3 regions of the Streptomyces sp. NPDC006384 genome follow, and region 2 is predicted to be linked to each of the others. Evidence: riboswitches for the same ligand, from Rfam matches in the RefSeq annotation. Region 2 holds a riboswitch; each other region holds the start of a gene.

Evidence for each region. A riboswitch is a leader RNA that binds a small molecule or an ion and turns the genes downstream of it on or off. The one in region 2 is predicted to bind thiamine pyrophosphate.
Region 1: another riboswitch for thiamine pyrophosphate. It lies ahead of thiC (phosphomethylpyrimidine synthase ThiC); the one in region 2 lies ahead of thiO (glycine oxidase ThiO).
Region 3: another riboswitch for thiamine pyrophosphate. It lies ahead of ACFYOJ_RS23200 (thiamine ABC transporter substrate-binding protein); the one in region 2 lies ahead of thiO (glycine oxidase ThiO).

The regions. Positions count from the first base shown of each region.
Region 1 covers NZ_JBIAHR010000020.1:54,054-61,937, reverse strand. The annotation lists gene ACFYOJ_RS25315 (cupin domain-containing protein) at 1-220, shown strand, start outside; gene ACFYOJ_RS25310 (DUF5326 family protein) at 396-608, shown strand; gene ACFYOJ_RS25305 (helix-turn-helix domain-containing protein) at 937-1,662, shown strand; gene ACFYOJ_RS25300 (SsgA family sporulation/cell division regulator) at 1,762-2,199, shown strand; gene ACFYOJ_RS25295 (YibE/F family protein) at 2,336-3,883, opposite strand; TPP riboswitch at 3,955-4,144, shown strand; gene thiC (phosphomethylpyrimidine synthase ThiC) at 4,137-5,957, shown strand; gene ACFYOJ_RS25285 (hypothetical protein) at 6,030-6,890, opposite strand; gene ACFYOJ_RS25280 (metallophosphoesterase) at 7,073-7,884, opposite strand, start outside.
Region 2 covers NZ_JBIAHR010000004.1:168,777-176,660, reverse strand. The annotation lists gene ACFYOJ_RS06790 (thiazole synthase) at 1-474, opposite strand, end outside; gene thiS (sulfur carrier protein ThiS) at 478-678, opposite strand; gene thiO (glycine oxidase ThiO) at 675-1,889, opposite strand; TPP riboswitch at 1,887-1,999, opposite strand; gene ACFYOJ_RS06775 (hypothetical protein) at 2,051-2,401, shown strand; gene ACFYOJ_RS06770 (FAD-dependent oxidoreductase) at 2,434-3,696, shown strand; gene ACFYOJ_RS06765 (Rv2175c family DNA-binding protein) at 3,763-4,128, shown strand; gene thiE (thiamine phosphate synthase) at 4,293-4,949, shown strand; gene metF (methylenetetrahydrofolate reductase [NAD(P)H]) at 5,102-6,025, shown strand; gene ACFYOJ_RS06750 (hypothetical protein) at 6,082-7,044, shown strand; gene ACFYOJ_RS06745 (NAD(P)/FAD-dependent oxidoreductase) at 7,098-7,884, opposite strand, start outside.
Region 3 covers NZ_JBIAHR010000017.1:65,320-73,203, forward strand. The annotation lists gene ACFYOJ_RS23185 (phosphatidate cytidylyltransferase) at 1-1,030, shown strand, start outside; gene ACFYOJ_RS23190 (DinB family protein) at 1,125-1,763, opposite strand; gene rlmN (23S rRNA (adenine(2503)-C(2))-methyltransferase RlmN) at 1,919-3,025, shown strand; TPP riboswitch at 3,061-3,166, shown strand; gene ACFYOJ_RS23200 (thiamine ABC transporter substrate-binding protein) at 3,245-4,330, shown strand; gene ACFYOJ_RS23205 (iron ABC transporter permease) at 4,408-6,006, shown strand; gene ACFYOJ_RS23210 (ABC transporter ATP-binding protein) at 6,009-7,028, shown strand; gene ACFYOJ_RS23215 (maleylpyruvate isomerase family mycothiol-dependent enzyme) at 7,053-7,884, shown strand, end outside.

The DNA.
Region 1 (7,884 bases), on a different contig from region 2:
GTACGCCCTCGACGCGGGCACGGCGGATCCGCAGAAGCCGCACGAGCAGGACGAGGTGTACTTCGTGGTCAGCGGCCGGGCCTCGATCACCGTGGGCATGGAGACCACCGAGGTCGCCCGCGGCAGCGTGGTGTACGTGCCGGCCGGAGTCGCCCACAAGTTCCACCACATCAGCGAGGACCTGAGGGTGCTCGTCGTGTTCTCTCCGCCCGAGAGCTGACTGTCGTCCTCCGGGTTCCCTAGGGGATCGGTCAGGGGGAGACAAGGGATGCCGGGTCCCTGCCGGGGCCCTCGCGGTCCTAGCATCGGGTGCAGGACATCAGGAGACTTCCGGTCCGGCTCCCGGTCCTTCGGGGACCGGGGCCCGGACGGACGGAAAGACAAGGACGAGGGCGATGCGAGAGATCTTCACGGGAATGCCGTGGTGGGTGAAGTGGATCGCGGTGCCCGCCATCGCTCTGGTCGTGTTCGGCGGGCTGATCGCCAGCGTGGTCGGCTTCGTGATCGGACTGCTCTTCAAGGTGCTGGTGTTCGTGGCGCTCGTCGGCGGACTGATCTACGTCGTGCGCAAGTTCATGACGAGCTCGTCGTCGCGCAGCGACTGGTGAGATCGGTGGGGTACCGGTGGTGGTAACAGGAACCACCGGTTCCCTCGCGCGAGGGAAGTTTCCCGGACGGGCAGTCGGCGAGTGGTGACCGGCGGTTAGAGTCCGGAATTCCACGCGGGGGCGACCCCGCGAGTGGCGTACACCCCACCCGTGTTCCCCCCGCACGGGCTGCCCCCTCGCGTTCCGGGAGTGCTCCTTGGCCACGGCTGACACCACGTTCGTACCGCTGCACACCTTGCCCGTGCAGCCCCGTTCGGCACCCAGGACCCCGCCCGTACCCGGCGAACCGCCGGCCGCGGGACCGCCCGCGGCGACCCTCATCGGCTCGGTGCAGCGAGCGATGCGCCTTCTGGAATGCGTCGCGGAACACGAGCACGGAGCCCCCGCCAAGCAACTGGCCCGCGAGACGCGGCTGGCGCTGCCCACGGCCTACCACCTCCTGCGCACCCTCGTGCACGAGGGATACCTGCGCCGTGAGAGAGGCCTGTTCTTCCTCGGCGAGGCGGCCGAAAGGCTGAGCAGCAGCGGAGCCGAGAAGAAACGTCGCACCACGGTCGTCGACACGCTGGCGCGCTGGCGCGACGCGATCGGCGCGCCCGTGTATTACGCCATGTACCGCGAGGGCGAGATCGATCTGGTGTGCGTCTCCGACAGTCCGAGCACTCCGGCCGTGGAGGCGAGGGCGGATCTCCGCGAGACCGGGCACGCGCACGCCATCGGGCAGTGCCTCCTGGCCCAGCTGGACGAGGCCGCTCGCCGCGACCACCTCGGCCGCTACCCGGTACGGCCGGTGACCCCGTACACCGTGCGGGACGGCGACAGCCTGATGAGGCGGCTGGAGCGTACGCGCCGGATGGAACCGGTGACCGAACACCAGGAGTACGCCGTGGGGACGGTGTGTGCGGCGATTCCGGTCACCGTGGGCGCGACGGCCGCTACGGTGGCCTTCTCCCTGCCTGCCCATCAGGCCGACCGGCTGCTTCCCACGGCGCGGCGGCTGCAGGCCGAGATGGGGCGTCTCCTGGGGTCGTTCGCGCTCTCTATCAGTATCTGAAAACTCACTCCTTGTGATCTGGTGTGTACGTTGAGCAAGATGCCACCAGTGTTAGAGGTTTGATTCCCGGACAGTCGACGGCGAATGACGGGGTAGGCGATGGGCGAGTCCGTACAGGCAGAGGTCATGATGAGCTTTCTCGTGTCCGAGGAGCTCTCCTTCCGCATTCCGGTGGAGTTGCGCTACCAGACCTGTGATCCCTATGCGGTGCGGCTGACGTTCCATCTGCCGGGAGACGCCCCGGTCACCTGGGCATTCGGCCGGGAGCTGCTCGTCGACGGGGTGGGCATGCCGTGTGGTGACGGTGACGTGCGCATCGCTCCCGTCGAGCCCGAGCCGCTGGCCGAAGTGCTGATCCGTCTGCAGGTCGGCAGCGACCAGGCGCTGTTCCGTTCCTCGGCGGCGCCCCTCGTGGCGTTCCTCGACCGGACCGACAAGCTGGTGCCGCTGGGGCAGGAAGGCGCGCTCGCCGACTTCGACGCCCATCTCGACGAGGCACTGGACCGCATTCTGGCGGAGGAACAGAGCGCGGGCTGACCCGCCGGGCGGCCCTGTGCTGCCGGGCAGCGCTGTGGCAGCGACACCGGCTTGTGCAGGAACGGTTCTTCGCGGTGTCGGCCACCTGCGGCACCCGGGCCCGCCCGTACCGGCCAGCACTTGCGACGAGTACCGGTCAGCGCTTGCGACGACGGCCCCGTCCTCCGCGCGCGGGAGCCGGCCCGCTCCCCGGCGCCGCCGCGGAGTTCCGCGCCACCGGCCGGTCGGCCGAGACCACCAGCGCCGCGAGAGCCGTGGTGACCGGCACGGAGGCCACCAGACCGATCGAGCCCACCAGCGTGCGCACGATCTCCTCCGCGACCAGCTCGCTGTTCGCCACCGTTCCCACGCCGCTCTGCGCGATCGAGAAGAGCAGCAGCAGCGGCAGCGCGGCGCCCGCATAGGCGAGGACGAGCGTGTTGACGACCGAGGCGATGTGGTCGCGCCCGATGCGGATGCCGGCCCGGTACAGGCCGCGCCAGCCCATCGTCGGGTTGGCCTCGTGCAACTCCCACACCGCGGAGGTCTGGGTCACCGTCACGTCGTCGAGGACGCCGAGCGAACCGATGATGACCCCGGCGAGCAACAGACCGCTCATGTCGATCGACGGGTACAGGCCGTGGATCAGACCGGTGTTGTCGTCGGTGTTGCCGGTGAGCGCCGCCCAGCCGATGAACAGTGAGCCGAGGACACCGATCAGCAGCAGCGAGACCAGGGTGCCGAGCACCGCCACCGACGTCCGCGCCGACAGACCATGGCACAGATACAGAGCGATCAGCATGATCGCGCTCGAGCCGATCACCGCTACGAGCAGGGGGTTGGAGCCCTGCAGGACGGCGGGCAGGATGAAGAAGTTGAGCAGGAGGAAGCTGATGGCCAGTGAGACCAGGGCCATGAGACCCCGCAGCCGTCCGACGGCCACGACGGCGAGCGCGAAGATGCCGGCGAGCAGACCCAGGGGCAGCCGGCGGTTGATGTCGGCCACCGAGTACTGCAGGTCCTCGGGAGCGGAGGGCTCGTAGGCGACCACGACCTTCTGGCCCTCGTGCAACTGCCGTGTCTGGTCCGGCTGCACGATCTCCTCGAACGTGCGGCCCTTGTCCTTGCCGGTGTCGACGCGGATCGTCGCCCGCTTGCAGTCACCGTTCGCCTGCTGCACGGCGGAGGAGCCCTCGGCGGTGGAGGTGTCGCCGGTCGGAGGAACGCCCGAGGCGTTGACGGACTTGCAGCTCAGCCTCACCACCTCGGTGACCGTCGCCTGCTGCGTCTGCCGGTCGAAACCGACCCCGGTCCGTTCGTGCGGGGGTGCGCCGCCCGGCCAGAGCACGGCGAGCCCGACGACCACCGCCGCGGCGAACGGGATGAGGACGGCCGCGATCACCTTCCGCAGATGCTGGGACACGGGTGTCGCGGGCCCGTGGCCGTGGCCGTGCGAATGCGCGTGCCCGCCACCGCCGCCGTGTCCGCCACCGCCACCGTGCCCTCTGTGCCCACCGTTTCCGCCGGGGCCGAGCCCGGGGCCGTGTCCGTCGGCAGGGCTGTACGCGTGATCCGTTTCCTGTCTTTCCTCCGCTCCGTGTGCGCCGCCGGGGCCCTGGGCGCGCACCCGGCCGTCGCCTGTCGCGGCGCCCGGGCCACGAGGGGGTTCGTGCGGTGGGTAGGGAGGATGCTGGGTCGTGGTCACCGCCCGATCATCGCAAGAACGTGAGGGGCCCTCTGTTCACCGCGCCCGAATTGACGCTAGCGTGGAGGCACCTTTGTACACGCGGGAGCTCGGAGCACCGGGCTGAGAGGGCGCTGACCTCCGTCCCAGCGATGTTTCACGGGAAACATCACCACAGCAGGGTGATCTTTCCCACGAAGCGTCGGCGGACGGAAACCGCTGCGTCGACCGCCGAACCTGTTACCGGGTAATGCCGGCGTAGGGAGTAGGTCTCATGACCATCGAGGACGCACGCATGTCTGCCTCCACGCAGGACGCCGCCGAGGCGGAAACCGCGGAAACCGCGGAGGCCGGGAAGTCCATCGGCTGGCACAAGGCGTACGTCGAGGGATCGCGCCCCGGCCTGCGGGTGCCGGTCCGTCAGGTGCATCTCACCAACGGGAAGTCGGTCACCCTCTACGACACGTCGGGCCCGTACACGGACCCGCTCGTCGAGACCGACGTCCGCAGGGGACTGCCGCCGCTGCGGGAGAACTGGATCATCGCCCGCGGCGACACGGAGGAGTACGCGGGCCGGCCCGTCCGCCCCGAGGACGACGGCATCAAGCACACCTCTCCGCGCGGCGGACTGCGCAATCTGGACGCGGTCTTCCCCGGGCGCCCGCGCCAGCCGCGCCGGAGCCGGAGCGGCGCGGCGGTGACACAGCTCGCGTACGCGCGCCGGGGCGAGATCACGCCCGAGATGGAGTACGTGGCCATCCGGGAGAACGTCGCGCCGGAGGTGGTCCGCGAGGAGATCGCCGCGGGGCGGGCCGTCCTGCCCGCCAACGTCAACCATCCGGAGACCGAGCCGATGATCATCGGCAAGCGGTTCCTGGTGAAGGTCAACGCCAACATCGGCAACTCGGCCGTGACGTCCTCCATCGAGGAGGAGGTCGAGAAGATGACCTGGGCGACCCGCTGGGGCGCCGACACGGTCATGGACCTGTCCACCGGCCGCAACATCCACACCACCCGCGAGTGGGTGCTGCGCAACTCCCCCGTCCCCATCGGCACCGTGCCGCTCTACCAGGCCCTGGAGAAGGTCGACGGCAAGGCCGAGGAACTGACCTGGGAGATCTACAAGGACACGGTCATCGAGCAGGCCGAGCAGGGCGTGGACTACATGACGGTCCACGCCGGCGTGCGCCTGGCCCATGTGCCGCTGACCGCGAACCGCAAGACCGGCATCGTCTCGCGCGGCGGATCGATCATGGCGGCGTGGTGCCTGGCGCACCACAAGGAGTCGTTCCTCTACGAGAACTTCGAGGAGCTCTGCGAGATCCTCGCCGCCTACGACGTCACGTACTCCCTCGGAGACGGTCTGCGGCCGGGGTCGATCGCGGACGCCAACGACGAGGCGCAGTTCGCCGAGTTGCGCACGCTCGGAGAACTGAACCGGATCGCCAGGCGTTTCGATGTGCAGACCATGATCGAGGGCCCGGGCCATGTCCCGATGCACAAGATCAAGGAGAACATCGACCTTCAGCAGGAGATCTGCGACGAAGCCCCGTTCTATACGCTCGGCCCGCTGACGACGGACGTCGCCCCGGCGTACGACCACATCACCTCCGGCATCGGAGCCGCGATGATCGCTTGGTGGGGTACGGCGATGCTCTGCTACGTCACGCCCAAGGAGCACCTGGGCCTGCCCAACCGCGACGACGTGAAGACCGGCGTCATCACCTACAAGATCGCCGCGCACGCCGCCGATCTCGCCAAGGGACATCCGGGGGCGCAGGAGTGGGACGACGCCTTGTCGGACGCCCGTTTCGAGTTCCGGTGGGAGGACCAGTTCAACCTGGCCCTCGACCCGGACACGGCCCGGGAGTTCCATGACGAGACGCTGCCGGCCGAGCCCGCCAAGACGGCCCACTTCTGCTCGATGTGCGGGCCGAAGTTCTGCTCGATGAAGATCAGCCAGGACATCAACGAGCGGTTCGGCGGCGCGGCGGCCGAGGGAGCGACACCCGAGGAGATCGCCGAGGGGATGCTCCAGAAGTCGCGGGAGTTCGCCGAGAGCGGCAACCGGGTGTATCTCCCGCTGGCCGACTGACCCTCGGCCCGGATGCCCGCCGCCGGCCGGGCGGGCATCCTCCGGGTCGTGGACGCCCGCCCGGTCCGCCGGCTATTCGGGCCGGTGCTCCGGGCCGCCGAAATCCGGGCTGCTGTAGTCCGGACGCGAGTAGCTCGGGCGCGCACCGGGCCGGCCGTCGTCGGGGCTCGTGAATCCCGGGCGGCCGTAGCCGAGGTGCGGCATCCGGCCGGCCGGGGCCGAGGGACCGGCCCGGCGCAGGCCGGCCGCCGCGTCCGGGTCGGCCAGCGCCTCCCGCAGAAAGGGCAGGACTCCGCGCTCGAGCAGGGCGTGGTGCCAGGCCTCCCTGGCCCGGACCACCTCGTCGTCGAGTTCGTCGTGACGGCCGGACTCGGCGGAGGGACGGTTGCGCAGCGCGGTGAGCAGCAACCCCACCGTGGCGACGAGGACGGCGACCGCGGCCAGACCGCCGAACAGCCAGCCCGTGGTGAGCATGGTCTGCGCGAAGCTCTGGCCGGGGTCGAGCATCCTCAGGACGTAGCCGACGAGGAGGAAGATCGCCGCGGCGGTGCCGGCCAGAACGGGGGTCAGGACGGCGGCGACGGCGACGGCACCCGCGCCCTCGGCGGCCTCCCCCATGGTGGCGGCGAGGCCCACCGCGCCCGTGCCCGAGTCGGCGGGGCCGGAATCACGGGCGGACGACGGGGCGGACGGTGCCGGGTGGCGCAGTTCCTCGCGGACCTTCACGTAGTGCTGGTACTCCGTCGTGGCCGCCGCCGTGATCAGCGCGGTGGCGTTGAGCGCCATGGTGCGCAGCTGTTCGGTGTTGAGCCGCTGCCCGACAGCGGCCAGCTCCGGGCGGTGCGGCGCGGAGCGCAGCGCCTCGTCGAGGATCCGTTCGTAGTCCTGGCGGTCCTCGTTCGACAGGTGCTGCGGAAGGCTGTTCATGTGCATCCCCCGATGCTCCGTAGGGCTTGGGGCTCGCATGCCAACGAGCCGTCGGGCAGAAACGGAGGGGAGCCTGCTACGGATAAGGCGATGGTAGAGCGGTGACGGCGTGCCGTGACAGGGGGTTTCCAGAAATTGGGTGCCGGTTCTGCGGGGAGGCCGGCGGGGAAGGACCGTCCCGCGAACGCTCAGGCGTCGAGCGGCAGTTGCTGGACCAGCAGCTTTCCGGCCATGGTCACACCACCGTCCATGGCGATGGCCAGCCCGTCCGCGTAGACGTGAGGTCCCTCGACCGCTGTACGGGTGTCGTCCTCGCCGTCCTCGGAACCCACCTCGCCCAGCAGATAGGGGATGGGGCTGTGCCCGTGGACGATCCGGGAGCCGCCGTACGTGTCCAGCAGCGAGCGCACGGCGTCGGCGCCGCCCTCGTCGCGGAAGGAGAAGCGCTTGGTGAGCTTGCGGAACAGGTCCCACACCTCTTCCGCGTCGTTGCGCGTGAGCGTCTCGCGGACGGTGTCGTTGACCTCCTCGATGGAACGGCCGTAGTCGAGGTAGGTGGTGGTGTCGGAGTGGACCAGGAGGTGGCCGTCGACCTCTTCGAGGGCGTCGAGGCGTGCCATCCACTGCAGGTGGTGGTCCTGCAGGCGGTCCATGTCGGTCTTCTGGCCGCCGTTCAGCAGCCAGGCTGCCTGGAAGGTGGCGGTGCCCGCGCCGGAGTTGATGGGGGTGTCGCCGAACCGCTTGGCGCCGAGCAGCAGCAGCTCGTGGTTGCCCATCAGGGCCTTGCAGTAGCCGCCGGCGGCGGCGGCTTCGGCGGACAGCCGCATGACCAGGTCGATGACGCCGATGCCGTCGGGGCCGCGGTCCGTGAAGTCGCCGAGGAACCACAGCCGGGACGTGCCCGCGCACCACTGGCCGGAGGAGTCGACGAGGCCCTTCTCCTGCAGTGCGGCCACCAGTTCGTCGAGGTAGCCGTGGACGTCCCCGACGACGAACAGCG
Region 2 (7,884 bases):
GATCGGCGAGCCGAGCGGCATGACCGCCGCGCACCCGACGTCCTCCAGCTTCCGCGCGAGCACCGGGTCGTCGTTCGTGTACGGCAGCACGGTGAAGCCGTCGTCCACCAGCGTCTCCGCCGCGTCCAGCAGCTCGACGGGGTCCGGCAGCAGGGTGCGCTCGTCGGCGATGACCTCCAGCTTGACCAGGTCCGTGCCGAGGGCCTCGCGCGCCAGGCGGGCGGTGAGGACGGCCTCCCCGGCGGTGAAGCAGCCGGCCGTGTTCGGCAGCACCCCGATGCCGAGCCTCTCCAGCACCGACAGCACGGACCCGTGCACGGACGGGTCCACCCTGCGCATCGCGACGGTCGTCAGCTGTGTGCCGGACGCCACCAGCGCGCGCTCCAGCACGTCCAGGCTGGGCGCTCCGCCGGTGCCCATGATCAGGCGGGACGTGTAGGCCGTACCGCCGAGGACGAAGGGATCGTCGGCCATGGGTCAGCCTCCCTGGACGGCGGTGAGGACTTCGACGCGGTCGCCGTCGGACAGGGCCGTGGCGGGCCACTGCGCGCGCGGGACGACGGTCTCGTTCAGGGCGGCGGCCACTCCGGACGGCGCCGCGGTGAGCGTGCCCACCAGGGCGTCCAGGGCCGTGCCGGGAGCCACCTCGCGCGGCTCTCCGTTGACGGAGATCTTCATACGGTCTGCTCCGTGAGTGTCGCGGGGACGGCGCCGAAGCGCCGGGGGGTGAAGGGCCGGGCCTCGTCCGGGAGCTCCCCGGTGGTCAGCACGTGCGCCATGACGTCGCCGGTGACCGGGGTCAGCAGCACGCCGTTGCGGTGGTGCCCGGTGGCCAGCAGCAGCCCGTCCAGCTCCGTCGGGCCGAGCAGCGGGGCGTTGTCGGGGGAGCCGGGGCGCAGGCCCGCCAGGGTCTCCGTCAGCGGCAGCTCGGTGATGCCGGGGACCAGCTCGTGGGCGTCGCGCAGCAGCTCGTAGACGCCGCCCGCGGTCACCGTCGTGTCCCAGCCCAGCTCCTCGCTGGTGGCGCCGACGACCAGCTCGCCGTTCTCCCGGGGCACCAGGTAGAGGGGGTTGCCGCGCACCACGGCACGCACCGTCCGGCTCAGCAGCGGCCCGTGCGTCCGCGGCATGGCCAGCCGCAGCACCTGCCCCTTCACCGGCCGCACCGGCGGCCGCACGGCGTCCGGCACGCCCGCGAGGCGCCCGCTCAGGCTGCCGCCGGCCAGCACCACCCGCCCGGCCGTGAGCGCCGTGCCGTCGGCCGTGACGACGCCGGTCGCCCGGTCCCCGGCGACGGTGAGCCGCTCGGCCCGCGCCCGGTGGAGGACCACGCCCGCCCGCTCGCAGGCGGCCACCAGGGCGCCGGCCAGACGCCGGGGGTCGATCTGGTGGTCGCCGTCCACCCGCAGCCCCCCGCGCACGCCCGGCGCGAGCATCGGCTCCAGGCGTCGGCACTCGCGCCCCGTCAGCCACTCCGACTCCAGCCCCGAGCGCTCCTGCAGCGCGTGCAGCTCCCGCAGGTGGGCGCGGTCGTCGGCGTCCAGCGCGACGGCCAGGGTGCCGCAGCGGCGGTACCCGAGACCGTGGCCGGTGAGATCGGTCAGCTCGGCGGCGAACTCCGGATAGCGGCGGGCCGAGGCGAGGTTCAGCGCGAGCAGCGTCTGCTCACCGTGGTGCAGTTCCGTGACGGCGGCCAGCATCCCGGCCGCCACCCGGGCCGCGCCGCCGCCCGGGGCGGGGTCCACGAGGGCCGTGGCGAGCCCGCGCTGCGCGGACCGCCACGCCGTGACCAGGCCGATGATCCCGCCGCCCACGACGAGGACGTCCGGCGTGCGCGGTGACACGCGGGGTGACGACGGTGCGGATGCTGTGATCGGTGGGGACGACATGGGCGTCCAGCCCCTCCCTTCGCCGGCATGACCCGGATCAGGTTCGTACGGTCGGAGGCCGTTCAGCCTCCCTCTCAGCCCGGTGCGTCCGGGCTCCCGCGAGTGCTTTACGGTGGCCACCCTAGCCCGCAGCACTCCGAAGCCGTAAGGGAGCCTCCACCGTGGCCCGTTCGCTCGACGGTCTGGTCCTCGCCCCGGTCGCCGACCAGGCCCCCGGCCAGGTCGGCACCCGCACCCGGTTCACCTACCACGAACAGGACGGCGAGGTCTGGGCCGAGTACGCGGGCGGCGACGTCGTACGCGGCCGGCTGGTGGGCGTCCGCGAGGGCGACCGGCTCGACTTCCGGTACGTGCAGCTCAGGACCGACGGCGGCACCTCGTCCGGGCACTGCGTGTCGACGGTCGTCGACCTGCCCGACGGGCGGGTGCGCCTGGAGGAGACCTGGGAGTGGGAGTCGCGGGAGGGCAGCGGGACGAGCGTTGTGGAGGAGATCACCGCGTCCGGCGACTGACCCGCGATCCCCCGGACGCCTAAGGTGACCGGGTGAGCGAGCAGACACGGGAACGGACGGCGGACGCGGGATGCCGCGTGGTCGTCGTCGGCGCGGGCATGGCGGGCGTGCAGACCGCGGTGGCCCTGCGCGAACAGGGATTCACCGGCACCGTCACCCTGATCGGCGCCGAACCCCACCAGCCGTACGACCGCCCGCCGCTGTCCAAGGCCGTCCTGCTCGGCACCGCCGAGGGCTCCGCCTTCGACGTCGACTTCGAGGCGCTCGGCATCGGGCTGCGGCTCGGCTGCGAGGCACTGGGCGTCCGCCCCGGCGCGCACGTCCTGGACACATCCGCCGGGCCGGTGCCGTACGACCGCCTCGTCCTCGCGACCGGCGCCGAACCGCTCCGGCTGCCCGGCACCGAGGGCGTCCCCGGCGTGCACCTGCTGCGCACCCTGGACGACGCCGAGCGGCTGCGCCCCGTGCTCGCCCGGCAGCACGACATCGTGGTCGTCGGCGCGGGCTGGATCGGCGCCGAGTTCGCCACCGCGGCGCGCGAGGCGGGCTGCGCGGTGACCGTCGTGGAGGCCGCCGACCGGCCCCTCGCCGGTGCGCTGCCCGCCGAGGTCGCCGCCCCCATGTCCGCCTGGTACGCCGACGCGGGCGCCGTCCTGCGCACCGGCGCACGCGTGGAGCGCGTCGAGCCCGGGGGGCCGGGGGAGGCCGGTCACGTCGTCGTCCTCGACGACGGCACGCGGCTGCCGGCCGGCGCCGTCGTCGTCGGCATCGGGGCCCGGCCCGCCACCGCCTGGCTCGCCGGCTCCGGGATCGGGCTCGGCCCGCACGGCGAGGTCCTGGCCGACGACCGTCTGCGCACCTCGGCGCCGGACGTGTACGCGGTCGGCGACTGCGCGTCCTTCCCGTCCGGCCGGTACGGCGAGCGGCTGCTCGTCCACCACTGGGACAACGCCCTCCAGGGCCCGCGCACCGTCGCCGCGGGCATCGTCGGCGCCGCCGCCGGCGAGGTCCCGGCCGCCTACGACCCGGTGCCGTACTTCTGGTCCGAGCAGTTCGGCCGGTTCGTGCAGTACGCGGGTCACCACACGTCCGCCGACACCGTCCTGTGGCGCGGCGACCCCTCCGGTCCCGCCTGGTCCGTCTGCTGGCTGCGCGACGGCCGCCTGACCGCCCTGCTGGCGGTGGGCCGCCCGCGGGACCTGGCACAGGGCAGACGCCTGATCGAGGCGGGCGCGCGGATGGACCCGCGGCTGCTCGCCGACCCGGCCAGGCCGCTGAAGACGGCGACGGCGTGACCTCGGGCCGCCCGTGACGGCCGGGTCCGGTTTCCGACTGTCGGTGGCAGATGGCAGGCTTGGGACGTGACCGAGATTGACGCAAAGATCGATGCTCTCGTACCCGCCTGGCTCACTGTTCCCGACATCGCCGAGATGCTCGGCGTCGAGGTGACCCGTGTGCGGCAGCTGATCAAGGAAGGCCAGCTCATCGCCGTGCGACGCGGGGAGAACCGCGCGCTGCACGTCCCGGCGGCCTTCATCGACGGGGACAAGATCGTCAAGGGCCTGGTGGGGACCCTGACGCTGTTGCGGGACGACGGCTTCACGGTCGAGGAGATGCTCGAGTGGCTCTTCACGCCCGACCCGTCCCTGCCCGGCACCCCCGCGCAGGCACTGAGCGAGAATCGTGGCACGGAGGTGAAGCGCCGCGCCCAGGCGCTCGCCGTCTGACCTGACACACCGTCCGGTGTACGGGCCGGGCCACCGGTCCCGGCCCGTACACCGGACGCGAGCCACGGCCGCCACCGGCCGCCGCACGGCCCGTATGCCACGGCGTCGCCCGCCGCGGCCCGTACGCCATCGAGGCCCGTACGCCATCGACCTGGGGGACACGTATGTCCGACACCGCCGCCACCGCCCGCGCCCGGCTCGCCGACGCCCGGCTCTACCTGTGCACGGACGCCCGCCGGAGCCAGGGCGACCTGCCCGAATTCCTGGACGCGGTGCTGGCCGGCGGCGTCGACATCGTGCAGCTGCGCGACAAGGGCATGGAGGCCGCCGAGGAACTGGAACACCTGGAGGTCTTCGCCGACGCCTGCGCCCGCCACGGCAAGCTCCTCGCCGTCAACGACCGCGCGGACGTCGCCCACGCCGCCCGCGCCGACGTGCTGCACCTAGGACAGGGCGACCTCCCGGTGCCCGCCGCCCGGGCGATCCTCGGCGACGGCGTCCTCGTCGGCCGCTCCACGCACGCCGAGTCCGAGGCCGCCGCGGCCGCCGTCCAGGAGGGCGTGGACTACTTCTGCACCGGCCCGTGCTGGCCGACCCCCACCAAGCCCGGCCGCCACGCACCCGGCCTCGGCCTCGTCCGGTACACGGCCTCCCTCGGCACCGACCGCCCCTGGTTCGCCATCGGCGGCATCGACCTCGGCAACCTCGACCAGGTGCTGGACGCGGGCGCCCGCCGGGTCGTCGTCGTCCGCGCCATCACCGCGGCCGACGATCCCGGCGCGGCGGCGGCCGAGTTCGCGAAGCGCCTGCGGCAGGCGTAGGACGGCAGGTGCAGGACGGCGGACGGCGAACGAGGGCGCGTCCGGTGCCGTTGCCGGGGGCATGTGTCCAAGGGATGGACAACAAGTCGACAAAGCGGATGAATCCCCCTCGTCCGGTTGGGGGACCGCCGCCCCCTGGCTAACCTGCCCGTATGGCCCTCGGAACCGCATCCACCAGGACTGATCGCGCACGCACCGTGCGTGACATTCTCGCCGCCGGCAAGACGACGTACTCGTTCGAGTTCTCCGCGCCGAAGACCGCCAAGGGCGAGAAGAACCTCTGGAGTGCGCTCCGCAGGGTGGAGGCGGTCGCCCCGGACTTCGTCTCCGTGACCTACGGCGCGGGCGGATCCACCCGCGCCGGCACGGTCAGGGAGACCGAGCAGATCGTCGCCGACACGACCCTGACCCCGGTCGCCCACCTCACCGCGGTCGACCACTCCGTCGCCGAACTGCGCAACATCATCGGCCAGTACGCCGACGCCGGGATCCGCAACATGCTGGCCGTGCGCGGCGACCCGCCCGGCGACCCGACGGCCGACTGGGTCCCGCATCCGCAGGGCCTGACCTACGCCGCCGAACTCGTCCGGCTGATCAAGGAGTCCGGCGACTTCTGCGTCGGCGTGGCGGCCTTCCCGGAGATGCATCCGCGCTCCGCGGACTGGGACACGGACGTCGCGCACTTCGTCGACAAGTGCCGGGCCGGCGCGGACTACGCGATCACGCAGATGTTCTTCCACCCCGAGTCGTACCTGCGCCTGCGCGACAGGGTCACCGCGGCCGGCTGCGAGACCCCGATCATCCCCGAGGTCATGCCGGTGACCAGTGTGAAGATGCTGGAGAGGTTGCCGAAACTCAGTAACGCCTCGTTCCCTGCCGGGCTGAAAGAGCGGATCCTCTCGGCACAGGACGATCCGGCGGCTGTACGCTCCATTGGCATCGAGTTCGCCACGGAGTTCTGCGCGCGGCTGCTGGCCGAGGGTGTTCCCGGACTGCACTTCATCACGCTGAACAACTCCACGGCGACGCTGGAGATCTACGAGAATCTGGGCCTGCACCACCCCCCGCGGGCCTAGACCTGTCGCACATAGGTGCGACACACTGCGTAACGGCCACTGGGAGAGGGGCGTACATGGGCTGGACGGTCCTCTACATCGCGTTCGGCATCGTCGCGTTGTGGCTGCTCGGTGAGGTGCTGCTGCAGTACAAGGCGCGGCTGCGCTGGCGACTGCTCGCCTTCGGCGGGTTCGCCGCCGTCGTGGCCGGCGTACTGATGTCGAACGTGCTGGTCATCGGCGTGGGTGCTGCCGCCTTCGCGGTCGGCCAGACCTACGTCACCCTGTCGTTCCGCCAGGGCTTCGAGGCCGGGTGGGCGGTCAACGCCCCGGCGGGTCTCGTCGGAGCCAAGCGCCGCCGCCCCGAACGCGGCCGCGGGCAGCCGACGTTGGAGGTCTCCGGCCTGGAAGCGGAGGCGCCCCTCCCCGGCGCGCACGGCCCCGTGCAGAACGGCGACGACCACGACCGTGACGACTACGGCCGTGCCGACCACGACCGGGACGACGTCTTCACGCCGGTGCGCCACACCGACGCCACGGCCGCGGAGACCACCGCCCTCTACGAACCGCAGCCCCTGCCCGACGACACCGGTTCGTACGGCGTGTACGCCGGTTCCGGCACCGGACACGCTCCGCAGGCGCCGGCCGCGGCGGGCACCACCGACCCGTCCTACGGCTACGACCACTCCGCCTACGCTCAGCAGGGCTACGGCTACGACACCGGCCAGCAGTACGCCGCCTACTCCGACCCGTACGTCGGCACCCCCACCTACGGCGGCGGAGCGTACGAGACCGGCGGCTACGACACCGCAGGTCGGCAGCAGTACCCCGCGCAGGGCTACGGCCAGGACCCGTACACCCCCGGCTCGACCGGCGGTTACGGCTCACAGACCCCCGCCGGCGGGGTGTGGGTGCCGCAGCAGCGCAGCGCCGACGACCCCTACGGCGGCGAGCTCCCGCCCGAGCAGACCTACCCGCACCCGGGCAACGACCCGGCGCCGAACCCGAGTCAGGGCTACGACGAGCAGTACCGCTTCTGACGAGCAGTACCGCTTGCGACGGACGCGGGGCCCGGCGCCGGGCCCCGCGTCTCTCACTGGGAGCCCCGGAACTCCGGCCCCTCCACGACGAGTCCGGCGACCAGCGCGCCCGACATGCCCGCATGCGGCAGCCCGCCGCCGGGGTGCGACCAGCCGCCCGCCGTGAACAGCCCCGTCACACGGGTGCTGTTGCCGGGATGCAGCAGACGCCCGTCGGCCGCCGCCAGCGCGGGCGGCGGGACCGCGCCGCCCGCCGCCCCGGTCTCCGCCGCGATGTCGGCGGGGGCACGCACCTCGTGCCACAGAAGGCGGTCGCGCAGGTCCGGCACGGCGCGTCCGGCCACGTCGAGGAGGCGCTCGGCGTGGTCCCCGGCGTCCGCCCCCTCGGGCACCACGGAGGTGAGCACGACCGCCTCGTGGTCCGGGCCGGGGACGGACGCCGGGTCGTTTGGGCGCAGGACCGTGACGGTGGGCCGGGCGGGCACGCCGGGCACGGCACCGAACAGGGACTCCAGCTCGCCCTCACGGTCCGCCGTGTGCACCACCGTGCGGTGCGCCGTACCCGCCGGGCGGCCGCCCCGCAGCGCCGCCAGCACCGTGATCCGGCTCGGCGCCCCGCGCTGCGGCAGGACCTCGCCCTCGCCGCGCACCGCGACGCCGCCGGTGAGCCGGTCCAGGACGCCGGGCGCCACACCGGCGACCACGAACTCGGCCTCCGCCACCTCCCCGCCGGCCAGCTCCACGCCCGCCACCCGGCCGTCCTTCTCGACGACCCCCGTGACCTCGGTGCCGAAGCGGAACCCGACCCGGCGGGCCAGGCACCGCTCGTACACCGCCCGC
Region 3 (7,884 bases), on a different contig from region 2:
CGACCTGCCCGAACACGGCGGAGACCAGGATGACGACCGGGGGGCCGCCCAGCCGGGCGGCCCCCTGTTCCGAGACGAGCCGTTCCGCGACGACCCGTATCGCGGCGAGAACCCGTCGGCGCAGCCGTATGCGGCGGCGGCGCCGCAGAATCCGGAGCCCATGCCCGACGCCTCCCGGCCGGCACAGCAGCCGCCGCCGTCGCAGCCGCAGAAGAAGAGCGCGGGGCGTGACCTGGGGGCCGCCATAGGGGTGGGCGTCGGACTCGGCGCGGTGATCGTCGCGTCGCTGTTCGTCGTCAAGTCCGTCTTCGTCGGCGTCGTCGCGGTGGCCGTCGTGGTGGGCCTGTGGGAACTGACCACGCGGCTGCGGGAGCGCAAGGAGATCAAGGCGCCCCTCGTGCCGCTCGCGGCCGGCGGCGCGGCGATGGTCGTCGCCGGGTACGTGCGCGGTGCCGAGGGCGCGTGGGTCGCCATGGCGCTCACGGTGCTGGCCGTCCTCGTCTGGCGGATGACCGAACCGCCGGAGAACTACCTCAGGGACGTCACGGCGGGTGTCTTCGCGGCGTTCTACGTGCCGTTCCTGGCCACCTTCGTCACGATGATGCTGGCGGCCGACGACGGCCCCTGGCGCGTCCTGACCTTCCTGCTGCTGACGGTCGTCAGCGACACCGGCGCGTACGCGGTCGGGTGGCGCTTCGGCAGGACCAAGCTCGCCCCGCGCATCAGCCCCGGCAAGACCCGCGAGGGCCTGCTCGGAGCGGTGGCCTTCGCGATGGCGGCGGGCGCGCTGTGCATGCAGTTCGCCATCGACGGCGGCACATGGTGGCAGGGGCTGCTCCTCGGCCTCGTGGTCGCCGTCAGCGCCACCCTGGGCGACCTCGGCGAGTCCATGATCAAGCGGGACCTCGGCATCAAGGACATGGGCACGCTGCTGCCGGGCCACGGCGGCATCATGGACCGGCTGGACTCGCTCCTGCCGACGGCACCGGTGGTGTGGCTGCTGCTGGTGGTCTTCGTCGGGGCGGGCTGACCCGCTGCTCCGTCCGGCCTGTTCGAGAGGGACCCGTTGCGCCACAGGGCGCCGGGTCCCTCTTCGTACGTCCGGACGGTGGCGCCCCGGCGTGTCACGCGCTCCGTGTGCCGTACCAGCGCCACTCGGTGAGGCGTGGGCGATCGGGCAGGGCGGTGCGGCCCGTCGCCCACAGCAGGGTCTCCCATGCGTCGGGACCCATGGGGACATGAGGAAAGAGCCTCTTCAGGACCCGTTCGCACAGCTCCCTCGGCGGCGACCACTCCAGGTTCAGTCCCTGGCCGATGTCATGGGTGTGCACGAGGGTCTCGACGACGGCCATGGCGGCGAACCCCTCGGGGTCCGAGGGCCCGAAGACGTGGTGGGCGACGGTGTCCGAGGGGGCGGTGTGCAGGACGGACGCGAGCAGGCCACCGCACGCCTCCAGGACGGTCAGGATCCCTTCGAGGCCCGAGTCCCGCTCGACGAAGAAGACGTTGGCCGGCCCGCCGTCCCGGTCGCTGCTCGTCCTGAAGGGCAGCAGCGAGGACATCGGCGGCTTCGCGAGCCCGAACCTCGCGGCGTAGGTGAACAGGTCGTCGGCCAGGTGCTCGAGCGTCTCCCAGCACGTCCACTCGAGCGTTCCCGCCCTGGCGTCCAGGTCCCCGGGGTCCGCATGCCGCAGGGTCTCGACGGCCAGGCGGACGACCCGGCGCACATCCTCACCGTCGACCGCGGTGTCCGTTTCACACATGCCGAAGATCGTAACAATGCGTGTACATGCCGAACGGCCGGTCCGTCCCGGCATGCTTCCGCGCTGCCGCCGGAGGCCACCGACCGTCGCCGGCGGCGGCCATGACGGGCGACGGACGCAGGTCACCCGAGTGGATCTGCGACACTGGTCGAGTCATGCCTAAGCCCGGAGAACTCACATTCGTCGCCCCGCGCGGAGCCAAGAAGCCGCCGCGGCACCTCGCCGACCTCACGCCCGCCGAGCGCAAGGAGGCCGTCGCCGCGATCGGCGAGAAGCCGTTCCGCGCGAAGCAGCTCTCGCAGCACTACTTCGCGCGGTACGCCCACGACCCCGAGCAGTGGACGGACATCCCGGCCTCCTCGCGCGAGGGTCTCCGGGACGCGCTGCTGCCCGACCTGATGTCGGTCGTGCGGCATCTGTCGACCGACCAGGGCACCACCCGCAAGACGCTGTGGAAGCTGTTCGACGGGACGCTCGTCGAGTCCGTGCTCATGCGCTACCCGGACCGGGTGACCATGTGCATCAGCTCCCAGGCGGGCTGCGGCATGAACTGCCCCTTCTGCGCCACCGGGCAGGCCGGCCTGGACCGGAACCTGTCGACCGCCGAGATCGTGCACCAGATCGTCGACGGCATGCGGGCGCTCCGGGACGGCGAGGTCCCCGGCGGCCCCGCGCGGCTGAGCAACATCGTGTTCATGGGCATGGGCGAGCCCCTCGCCAACTACAACCGGGTCGTCGGAGCCATCCGCCGCCTCACCGACCCCGAGCCCGACGGGCTGGGGCTGTCCCAGCGCGGCATCACCGTCTCGACGGTCGGTCTGGTCCCCGCGATCCACCGGTTCGCCGACGAGGGCTTCAAGTGCCGCCTCGCCATCTCGCTGCACGCCCCCGACGACGAGCTGCGCGACACCCTCGTCCCCGTGAACACGCGGTGGAAGGTGCGCGAGGTGCTGGACGCGGGCTTCGAGTACGCCGCGAAGTCGGGGCGCCGGCTGTCCATCGAGTACGCGTTGATCCGCGACATCAACGACCAGGCGTGGCGCGGCGACCGGCTCGGACGGCTGCTCAAGGGCAAGCCGGTGCACGTCAACCTGATCCCGCTCAACCCGACGCCGGGCTCCAAGTGGACCGCCTCGCGGCCCGAGGACGAGAAGGCGTTCGTGGAGGCCATCGCGGCGCACGGTGTACCGGTGACCATCCGGGACACCCGTGGACAGGAGATCGACGGGGCGTGTGGTCAGCTCGCCGCGAGCGAGCGGTAACCTGACCGGCGTACAACTTCACATCCGACATCTTCATATTCCGACAGGGGAGCGCCACAGCGCTGAGAGTGCGGCACCGGCCGCAGACCCTCCGAACCTGGCCCAGGTCATTCTGGGTAGGGAGATCGGTCATCACTCGAGCTGTTGCGCCCTGCCCGGGATCCTCGTCAGAGGTCCCGGGCAGGGCCGCGTCTTCTCCTGGTCACCCAGGAGGAATCAGTGAGCATCACCAAGAAGGCCAGTGTCCTCGCCGTCGGGCTCGGGCTCGTCGGCGGGCTGACCGCCTGCGGGTCGTCGTCCGGCGGCGACGGCGACGGGTCCGGTTCGAAGACCGTGACCCTCGTCAGCCACGACTCGTGGGCCGCGTCCGAGAAGGTCATCGCGGACTTCGAGAAGAGCTCCGGCTACAAGGTCAGGGTCCTGGAGGACGGCGACGCCGGGCAGGCCGTCAACAAGGCCCTCCTGACCAAGGACAACCCGCAGGGCGACGTCTTCTTCGGCGTCGACAACACCCTGCTGTCCCGGGCCCTCGACAACGGGCTGTTCCAGCCGTACGAGCCCAAGGGCTCGGACACGCTCCTGCCCGAGTACCGGGCCGACCAGGGCAAGCACCGGGTCACGCCCGTCGACACCGGGGACATCTGCGTCAACTACGACAAGGCGTACTTCAGCGAGCACAAGCTGACCCCGCCCGACTCCTTCGACGACCTGACCAAGCCGGAGTACAAGAACCTCCTGGTCACCGAGGACGCCGGCAGTTCCTCGCCCGGGCTCGGTTTCCTGCTCGGCACCGCCGCCGAGTACGGGGACGAGGGCTGGCAGGACTACTGGAAGAAGCTGAAGGCCAACGGCGTCAAGGTCGTCGACAGCTGGGAGCAGGCGTACAACGAGGAGTTCTCCGGCTCGGCCGGCGGCAGGAAGGCGAAGGGCGACCGCCCGCTCGTCGTCTCCTACGCCTCCTCGCCGCCCGCCGAGGTCATCTACGCCGACCCGAAGCCGGACACCGCGCCCACGGGCGTCGCCGCCGGCACCTGCTTCCGCCAGGTCGAGTACGCGGGCCTGCTGAGCAACGCGAAGAACCCCGAGGGCGGCAAGGCGCTGCTGGACTTCCTGATCAGCAAGGAGTTCCAGGAGGACATGCCGCTGAACATGTTCGTGTACCCGGTGCGAAAGGAAGCCCAGGTCCCGCCGGAGTTCGCGAAGTACGGGCCGCAGGCCGAGGACCCGCGGACCATGGCCCCGGAGAAGATCGCCGACAACCGTGACCGGTGGGTCAAGTCGTGGACCTCGCTCCTCCTGAAGTGACCCAGGTGACCAAGTCCGCCGGGTCCGCCCGCGCCGCCGGCACCCGGCGGCGCGGGAACGCGGCGCGGCTCGCCCTGATGGCCGGCCCCGTCGCGTTCTTCGCGGTCTTCTTCGCCTACCCGGTCGCCGCGATCGTCGCGCGCGGACTGAAGGCCGACGGGACCTGGCAGCTCGGACGGGTCTGGGACGTCCTGGCCCAGCCCGACGTCCGGCACGTGCTGTGGTTCACCACCTGGCAGGCCCTCGCCTCCACCGCGCTCACCCTGCTGGTCGCCCTGCCCGGCGCCTACGTCTTCGCCCGCCTCGACTTCCCCGGCAAGCAACTGCTGCGGGCCGTGGTGACCGTGCCGTTCGTGCTGCCGACGGTCGTGGTGGGCACGGCGTTCCTGGCGCTCGTCGGACGCGGCGGGCTGCTCGACGAGCTGTGGGGCGTACGCCTGGACACCACGGTGTGGGCCATCCTGCTCGCGCACGTCTTCTTCAACTACGCCGTCGTCGTGCGCACCGTCGGCGGGCTGTGGGCACAGCTCGACCCGCGCCAGGAGGAGGCGGCGCGGATGCTCGGCGCCTCCCCCCTGCGGGCCTGGCGGCGGGTCACCCTGCCGGCGCTCGCGCCCGCCGTGGCCGCCGCCGCGCTGATGGTGTTCCTGTTCACCTTCACCTCCTTCGGCGTCGTCCAGATCCTCGGCGGGCCCGCCTTCTCCACCCTGGAGGTGGAGATCTACCGGCAGACCTCGCAGATCTTCGACCTGTCCACGGCCGCCGTGCTGACGCTGATCCAGTTCGCCGCGGTCTGCGCCGTCCTCGCCGTGCACGCCTGGACGGTACGGCGGCGCGAGAGCGCCCTGCGGCTGGTGGACGCCTCCCGCACCGCGCGCCGGCCGCGCGGGGCCGGACAGTGGACGCTGCTGGCGGGCGTCCTCGTCACCGTCGCCGTCCTCGTCGTGCTGCCGCTCGCCGTGCTGGTGCAGCGGTCGTTCGGCGGCGGCCTCGGCTACTACCGGGCGCTGACCCGGGAGGACGGCGGCACCTTCCTCGTCCCGCCGGTGCACGCGGTCGGCAACTCCCTGCAGTACGCCCTCGTCGCCACCGTCATCGCCGTGGCCGTCGGCGGTCTGGCGGCGGCCGCGCTGGCCCGGCGCGACGCGGGCCGCCTGGTGCGCGGCTTCGACGCGCTGCTGATGCTGCCGCTCGGCGTGTCCGCCGTGACGGTCGGCTTCGGGTTCCTGATCGCGCTGGACGAGCCCCCGCTGGACCTCAGGTCCTCCTGGATCCTGGTGCCGCTCGCCCAGGCGCTGGTCGGCGTCCCCTTCGTCGTACGGACCATGCTGCCGGTGCTGCGGGCGGTGGACGTACGGCTGCGGGAGGCGGCGGCGGTGCTCGGGGCGTCGCCGTGGCGGGTGTGGCGGGAGGTCGATCTGCCGATGGTGCGGCGGGCGCTGCTGGTCGCCGCCGGGTTCGCCTTCGCGGTGTCGCTCGGGGAGTTCGGGGCGACCGTGTTCATCGCCCGGCCCGACAACCCGACGCTGCCGGTCGCCGTGGCGCGGCTGCTGGGGCGGCCCGGTGACATGAACTACGGGCAGGCGATGGCCCTGTCGACGATTCTGATGGTGGTGTGCGCCGTGGCCCTGGTGGTGCTGGAGCGGCTGCGGACCGACCGGAGCGGGGAGTTCTGAGGATGCTGCTGAGTCTGCGGGACGCGACCGTCCGCTTCGGCGGTCGGGCCGTGCTCGACGCCGTCGACCTGGACGTCGCCGAGCACGAGGTCGTGTGCGTGCTGGGGCCCAGCGGCAGCGGGAAGTCGACGCTGCTGCGCGCGGTCGCCGGCCTCCAGCCGCTGGACGCCGGGCGGGTGGAGCTCGACGGACGCGACCAGTCCGGGGTGCCCGCGCACCGGCGCGAGGTCGGGCTGATGTTCCAGGACCATCAGCTGTTCCCGCAGCGGGACGTGGCCGGGAACATCGCCTTCGGACCGCGGATGCGCGGGGCGTCGCGGGCCCGGCAGCAGGAGGACGTACGGGAGCTGCTGGAGCTGGTGGGGCTGCCGGGGGCCGGCCGCCGGTCCGTCGCCGCGCTCTCCGGCGGTGAGCAGCAGCGGGTGGCGCTGGCCCGCGCCCTCGCCCCCCGGCCCCGGCTGCTGATGCTGGACGAGCCGCTCGGCCAGCTCGACCGCTCGCTGCGGGAGCGGCTGGTGGTGGAACTGCGCGAGCTGTTCGGCCTGTTGGGCACCACCGTGCTCGCCGTGACGCACGACCAGTCGGAGGCCTTCGCGCTCGCCGACCGGGTGGTGGTGATGCGGGACGGGCGGATCGCCCAGGAGGGGACGCCGCTCCAGGTCTGGCAGCGGCCGGCGGACGCCTTCGTCGCCCGCTTCCTCGGCTTCGACAACGTGACCGAGGCGAGCGTCACCGGACAGGCCGCGGTCACCCCCTGGGGCAAGGTGCCGGTCCCCGAGGACGCCCCCCAGGGGACGCGGACCGTGCTGGTGCGGCCCGCCGGGGTCCGGCTCGTCCCCGCCGACGCCGGACTGCGCTGCACGGTCGCCGCCCGTACCTTCCGCGGCACCCACGTCGCCGTCCAGCTGCAGCCCGGGGACGCGCCGCGCCTGGAGGCGGCGTGCGCGCTGCGGGACGCACCCGAGGTCGGGGACGTGGTCGGGGTGGAGTTCGACGGGGAGGAAATCGTGGTGCTCGGTTGATCGCCCGCTCCTAGGATGCGGCGTATGACATCACTGACGTACGAGCGCTATTGCGAGGAAATCGCCCGCCAGGCAGGCGAGTTGAGGGAGCTGGTGACCTCCGGCGCCGACCTCGCCGCCACCGTCCCGACCTGCCCGGACTGGTCCCTGGAGGAGTTGGTCCGGCACACGGGCGGCGCCCTGCGCTGGGTGGAGCTGCTGGTACGCACCCGGGCGAAGGAGAACATCCCCGACGAGGAGGTCCCCGGCGTCGAGGGACCGGAAGCCCGGGGTGACGCCGCCGCGCTGGACGCCTGGCTGGCGGAGTCGGCCGCCGCCCTCGTCGGTGCGCTGCGCGAGGCCGGCCCGGACGCGAAGGTCTGGTCGTGGGGCGAGCGGCACGACACCGGTTTCTGGGCCCGCCGGATGACGCACGAGATCACCGTCCACCGCGCGGACGCCGTGCTCACCGCCGGACAGCCCTACCGCGTCGCGCCGGACGTGGCCGCCGACGCGATCGACGAGTGGCTGGAGATCGTGCAGTTCGTGCAGCGGACCGGCGCGCTCCCCCGGGCGACCGAGCTGCGTGGCCCCGGCCGCAGCATCCTCCTGCACGCCACCGACGCCGACCCGGGGCTGAACGCCGAGCGGAGCGAGACGGGGGTCCCTCCGGCCGAAGGCTGGGGGAGGCTGATCGAGCTCGGCGAGGACGGCGTCACCTGGCGCCGCGGACACGAGAAGGCCGACGTCGTCCTGCGGGGGCCCCTGACGGACGTCCTGCTCGCCTTCTACCGCAGGCTGCCGCCGGACGCCCCCGGGCTGGAGGTGCTCGGCGAGCGCGAGCTGCTGGACTTCTGGCTGGAGCGGGCCTCCTTCG